2 regions of the Allobosea sp. Root670 genome follow, and region 1 is predicted to be linked to the other one. Evidence: riboswitches for the same ligand, from Rfam matches in the RefSeq annotation. Region 1 holds a riboswitch; the other holds the start of a gene.
The links. A riboswitch is a leader RNA that binds a small molecule or an ion and turns the genes downstream of it on or off. The one in region 1 is predicted to bind thiamine pyrophosphate.

Region 2: it holds a riboswitch for thiamine pyrophosphate, as region 1 does, so the genes downstream of both, thiC (phosphomethylpyrimidine synthase ThiC) here and ASE61_RS15940 (long-chain fatty acid--CoA ligase) in region 1, are expected to answer to the same signal.

The regions. Positions count from the first base shown of each region.
Region 1 is NZ_LMJU01000016.1:113,115-116,318, forward strand. Features, by position in the region: gene rfbD (dTDP-4-dehydrorhamnose reductase) at 1-133, shown strand, start outside; gene rfbA (glucose-1-phosphate thymidylyltransferase RfbA) at 136-1,011, shown strand; TPP riboswitch at 1,105-1,235, shown strand; gene ASE61_RS15940 (long-chain fatty acid--CoA ligase) at 1,322-2,398, shown strand; gene ASE61_RS15945 (acyl-CoA reductase) at 2,404-3,204, shown strand, end outside.
Region 2 is NZ_LMJU01000021.1:21,952-25,155, reverse strand. Features, by position in the region: gene thiC (phosphomethylpyrimidine synthase ThiC) at 1-1,387, opposite strand, end outside; TPP riboswitch at 1,467-1,571, opposite strand; gene ASE61_RS25050 (hypothetical protein) at 1,642-1,839, opposite strand; gene ASE61_RS26730 (hypothetical protein) at 1,888-2,160, opposite strand; gene ASE61_RS27520 (OmpA family protein) at 2,334-3,204, opposite strand, start outside.

The sequences.
Region 1 (3,204 bases):
CCGGCCCCCCAATTCCCGGCTCGATTGCAGCAAGCTCGCGCTCGCCCATGAGGTGCGGCTGCCGGAATGGCAAAGCTCGCTCCGGCTTTGCGTCGCACGACTTCTCGAAGATCAGGCCAAGGACCAGAGTTAACGATGAAGGGCATCATCCTGGCCGGCGGTTCCGGCACCCGGCTGCACCCGATGACGCTGGCGATGTCGAAGCAGCTCCTGCCCGTCTACGACAAGCCGATGATCTACTATCCGCTCTCGACGCTGATGCTCGCCGGCATCCGCGACGTCCTGATCATCTCGACGCCGCACGATCTGCCGCATTTCAAGCGCCTGCTCGGCGACGGCTCCGACTGGGGCATGAGCCTCACCTATGCCGAGCAGCCGCATCCCGGCGGGCTGGCGCAGGCCTACCTGATCGGCGCCGATTTCGTCGCCGGCGAGCCCTCCGCTCTCGTTCTCGGCGACAACCTGTTCTATGGCCATTCCCTGCCCGCGATGATGGCGCGAGCCAAGGCGCGCGAGCAGGGCGCCACTGTCTTCGCCTACCATGTCAGCGATCCCGAGCGGTACGGCGTCGTCGCCTTCGACCAGACCGGCAAGGCGGTTTCGATCGAGGAAAAGCCCGAGGTTCCCAAGTCGAGCTGGGCCGTCACCGGCCTTTACTTCTACGATGCCGAGGTGGTCGAGATCGCCCGGTCGCTGGAGCCCTCGGCGCGCGGCGAGCTCGAAATCACCGACGTCAACCGGATCTATCTGGAGCGCGGCCAGCTCTCGGTGGAATCGATGGGCCGCGGCTTCGCCTGGCTCGATACCGGCACGCCCGACAGCCTGCTGGAAGCCGGCGAGTTCGTCCGGACCCTCGAAAGCCGCCAGGGCCTGCGCATCGCCTGCCCCGAAGAGATCGCGGCACGACAGGGCTGGATCTCGACGGCGCAGCTGACACGGCTCGGCGAGAAGCTCGCCAAGGGCGATTACGGCCAGTACCTCATGCGGATGGCCCGGGATATCGCCGGCTGAGCGGGAGATGCCGGGCTCTCTCGGCAAGCCCCTTACGGATACCCGCCCCGCTCCGTTATCGCTTGACAGCAAGGCCCGCCGCTCGTCATCTGCTCCCGTTCCCAGGGGGGCCTCGCTAGGAGGCTGAGATTCCGCCGGCTGGGCTTTCGAGCCTTAGGCAACGCGGTGACCCTCCGAACCTGATCCGGATCATACCGGCGTAGGGATGCGGGACATGCGGCCTTGAGGCCCTGATTCCAGCTTGCGCTCGTGATCCTCCAGCGATCGACGCTCCGGCTTGCCCGTCTGCGTCCGAACGGAGTGGCTTCAAGTGACGCAAGCCGAGATCATCGCGGCGCTATCGGCATTCATCGCGCTTCCCGACGCGTCGGAAGCCGAGTTCGAGGCGATGGCGCTCAAGGTCTTCGCCTATCAGTTCCGCAACAACGAGCCCTATAAGCGCTTCTGCCTGCAGCGCGGCCGCACGCCGCTCTCGGTGAAGCGCTGGCGCGACATCCCGGCCGTACCGATCACCGCCTTCAAGGACCTGACGCTGAGCTGCAGCCTGCCGGAAGCCGCCGAACGCGTCTTCATGACCAGCGGTACAACGCAAGGCATTCGTGGGCGCAGCTACCATCCGACGCTCGACGTCTGGAAGCGCTCGATGCTGGTCAATTTCCGCGCGCACTTCATGCAGGGCCGCGAGCACATCCGCATGGGCATCCTCTTTCCCGACGAGACGGAGCTGCCGAATTCCTCGCTCGCCACCTATCTCTCGCTCGCCAAGCGCGAATGCGGCACGGCTGATTCCGAGACTTTCATCAACGCCGCCGGGCTCGATCTCGACGGTCTTCTGTCGGCACTGGAGCAGGCTGAGACAAGCGGCGAGCCCTATGCCCTGCTGGGCGCGAGCTATTCCTTGGTGCCCGTGCTGGACGCGCTCGCGGCGAGCGGTCGGCGCTTCGCCCTGCCGGAGGGCAGCCGCATCCTCGATACCGGCGGCTTCAAGGGCCAATCGCGCGAACTTGGGCCCGACGAATTCTATGACGGTCTCAGCGCTGCCTTCGGCGTGCCGCGCGCGTCCTGCATCAACATGTACGGGATGACCGAGCTGAGCTCACAGCTCTATGACGACGGCAATGCCGTCTGCCCGTCGGTCAAATCCGGCCCGCACTGGATCCGCAGCCGCGTCGTCGATCCCCTCACCGGCATCGACCTGCCGGAGGGCCAACGCGGCGTGATCGTCCATCACGACCTCGCCCATTTCAACTGCGTCGCGGCGATCCTGACCGAGGATGCCGGCGAGATCGTGCCGGGTGGATTCAAGCTGCTCGGCCGCGTCGATGGCGAGGCCTCGAAGGGCTGCTCGGTCGCCGCCGCCGAATTCCTCGCAGCGGCACGAGGCTGACGACGGTGATCGAGCATGCGGGCCATCTGCCGAGCCTGAACCGCGAGGCGCTGCGTTGGCGCGAAGTTAGCCATAGCGCCTGGGGCGAGAGCGTCGCCATCGCGCTGCCGGAGCTCGACGAAGTGCAGGCCGCGGCGCTCTGTGCTCACGTGCGCGACAACGCGCGCGCCCGGCTGAAGCGGATGGAGACAGCCCGCATCGTCACGGCGATCGATGCCGCCATCGCGCGCCTGCTCGACCGCTCACACCCACTGCGGCTTAAGGCCGAGCACCTTCTGCCGATCGTCACCGGCTACGACCGCGAGACGGTGCGGCTAGGCCTGACCGGCTATCTCAAGACCTTCCGCAAGCCGCAGCTCCTGTGCTTCCTGGCCGAGGATTTCGCCAATCCCGGCCTGCTCGACGGTTTCCAGCCGACGCCCAAGGGCGGCTACCTGCGCGCCCACGGCCCGGACCTGCTGCTGCATGTATGGGCCGGCAATGTCCCCGCGCTCTCGCTCTGGAGCCTGATCTGCGGCTTGCTGGTCAAGGCCGGCAACATCGGCAAGCTCGCCTCGGCCGAACCACTGACGGCCGGCTGGTTCGCCAACCTCCTCGCCGAGATCGATCCCGAGATCGGTGAATGCCTCGCCATCACCTGGTGGAAAGGCGGCGAAGCGGCTGCCGAGCCCACCTTCCTGCGCGCGGCCGATACCGTCATGGCCTATGGCGGCAACGAGACGCTGACGGCGCTGCGCGCCAAGCTGCCGATCACCACCCGCTTCCTGCCGCATGGCCACAAGATCGGCTTCGGCGTGATCGCGCGA
Region 2 (3,204 bases), on a different contig from region 1:
AGGTGATGTGGTCATAGCCCGGCGCGATATCGGTGGTTAGCGGTCCAAGCGTGTAGAACGGCGCCTCGCCGCATTCGCGCAATTGCTTGTCCATGTTCTCCTTGATCTTGTGCATCGGCACATGGCCGGGACCCTCGATCATCACCTGGCAGCCCTTGTCCCAGGCGATCTTGGTGAGTTCCCCCAGCGTCTCCAGTTCGGCGAACTGGGCGCGGTCATTGGCATCGGCGATCGAGCCGGGCCGCAGGCCGTCGCCGAGCGAGAACGAGACGTCGTAGCGACGCATGATCTCGCAGATCTCGTCGAAGCGCTCGTAGAGGAAGCTCTCCTTGTGATGCGCCAGACACCAGCGCGCCATGATCGAGCCGCCGCGCGAGACGATGCCGGTGACGCGGTTCGCCGTCAGCGGGACGTAAGGCAGGCGCACGCCGGCATGGATGGTGAAATAGTCGACGCCCTGCTCGGCCTGCTCGATCAGCGTGTCCTTGAACACCTCCCAGTCGAGCTTGATCGGATCGCCGCCGACCTTCTCCAGCGCCTGGTAGATCGGCACGGTGCCGATCGGCACCGGCGAATTCCTGAGGATCCAGGAACGGATGTTGTGGATGTTGCGGCCGGTGGAGAGGTCCATCACCGTGTCGGCGCCCCAGCGGATCGCCCAGACCAGCTTCTCGACCTCCTCGGCGGCGCCCGACGTCACAGCCGAGTTGCCGATATTGGCGTTGATCTTGACCAGGAAATTGCGGCCGATCGCCATCGGCTCCAGCTCGGGGTGGTTGATATTCGCGGGGATGATCGCTCGGCCGCGCGCGATCTCGTCGCGGACGAATTCGGGCGTGACGAATTCCGGGACGCTGGCGCCGAAGCTCTCGCCATCGGCATGGCGTTCGCGCGCGCCCTCCAGCATGGCGGCCCGGCCGAGATTCTCGCGATGCGCGACATAGATCATCTCGGGGGTGACGATGCCGGCCTTCGCGAACTCGTATTGCGTCGTCATCTGGCCTGGCTTCGCCTCGAGGATCGGACGCTCAGCCGGACAGGCGGGAACGAGCTGCGCTTCGCTGATATGGCCGTTATCGGCGGCCGTCACAGCGCGTCCGGGCACAGTCTGGAAGCCACGCGCATCGAGCCAGGCGCGGCGCGGCTGATTGAGGCCGGCATTGAGATCGATCTTCGCATCAGTCTCGGTGAAGGGCCCGGACGGATCGTAGAGCCGCACCGGCGGCTCGGCATCGGTCGTCAGCACGACCTCGCGGAAGGGCACGCGCATCTCGGGATGCTCGGGCGCGGCGACATAGATCTTGCGCGAGCCGATGATCGGCCCGGTCGTCACGCTCTGGGGAGCGGTCTTGACGCTGTTCTTCTGGGGTTTTGCGTGGGCGTTCATAAGGGGATCTCCTCCTTGGTACAGGTCAGGAGATCCGGCGTCGAAGCGGTTCAAGCGCTGTGATGCGGATGCAGGCCAAGGCTGCACCGCGTTCCAGTCCCTCCGCCGGTATGACCCGGATCAGGTTCGATGGGTTCAGCTTCGAAAGCCGTCTCAGCCCTTGCGGGCACCCCTCGGAACGCGGACGAGGTTAGGCGCAGCGCCGCCGCTTGGCAACGGGCTGTGCAAAGGTCTGGTCGGATAGGACGGAGGGCTCAGACAGTCAGGTCGACCAGCGTGCCCTGCCCGGCCGGCAGCGCGGCTTGCGTCTGCTCGGCGCTCTGCTGGAGCATGGCGACCAGAGCCTGCTCGGCCTGCGCATTCTGCCTGAGCATCTCGACGGACAGCGCCTGCTGGGTCGAGGCGGCCTGCATCGTGACGATGCTCTGGGCAAGTGAAACAGTGTCGCTCATGGCGGGCACCCTAGCCGGGCAACCCTACCAAATCCTCAACCCGGTTGCTCAAGGTGCGATGATCGAGGGCACCGGCTTGGGCATCGGCGGATCACGCTCGGGCCGGACCTGCGCCTTGTCCTCGCCGGTACCGCGCTTTTCGTCGCGGGGCGCCACAGTGTTGGGCGTCGCCGGACGAGCCGCCTCCCCCGATCGCGGCGCCGGCGGCACGCCGGGAGCCTGCGGCCTGGCCGGAGGCGATACCGTCTGGGCCTGCACCGGCACTGCACCAGGCAGGCTGGCGGCCAGTAATCCAGCCAGAACCGGAACGAACTTTCTCATGGCGGCATCTCCCTTCGGCCTGGACCATTGCTTGTCGCATTTTCTTCACGCGAACCGGTGCTCACCTCGCTTGAAAATGCTCTGTCCTCCGCAAATGAAACAGGCGCAGGGAACGGGTGTTCCCTGCGCCTGCGGAAGAGCGGGGCTGCCTGGAAAGCCGCCCCGCCCGGGTGTCACTGGTTCTGGCCGTTGAGCAGCGGCGTGATGCGCCGGAGCGTGACGCGCCGGTTCTCGCGGGAAGCCTCCTGCGTGTTCAGCTTCAGGTACTGCTCGCCATAGCCCTGGGTCGTCAGGTTCTCCGGCGGGATCTGGAAGTCGCGCGTCAGGATCTCCGCGACCGACTGCGCCCGGCGATCGGAGAGCGAGAGATTGTCGATATCGGCGCCGACAGCGTCGGTGTGGCCCTCGACGAGGAAGACCTCGTTGGGCGAGCGCTGCAAGGCGCGCTTCACCGAATCCGCGATCACCGAAAGGCGGCGCGCCTGATCCTGCCCCACCTGCCAGGAGCCGGTATCGAAATTGATCGTATCGATATCGACGCTGCGCATGCGGGCGCGCAGATCCGGCGAGTAGCGGACCTCGTCCAGCGTGTATCGGCGCGGAATCGCGGCGATCGGCGGGGCGGTGATCGTCTCGTAGATCAGGTCCTCGTCGGCCTGGTCCGCATCGACGATATAGCGCTCACGCGGGATCGGCAGCGGTGGCGGCGGCAGCACGACGACATCGTCGGCAAAGCGCCCCGGACGGTCGCGCAGCGTGTTGTCGATAATGATCACCTCGCGGTTGTCGCGGTCGATGCGCGTGCGGCGGATCAGCCGGCCCTGCTCGTCCGTGACGGTGACGATCCGCGTGCCGTCAGGGCGCTCGAAGATCGTGCGGTTCTCGTCGCCACGGCGTTCGGAGCGGCCCTGCCAGCCGAGATCGCGGAAGCGCTGGTCCTCGTCGCGGCGGATGATGGCGCGGCCGTCATCGTCGCGGATGATGGTGCGGCCAGGCTCGCGGATGATGGTGAGGTCGCCCTCGCGCTGCTCCCGCCGCTCGCGA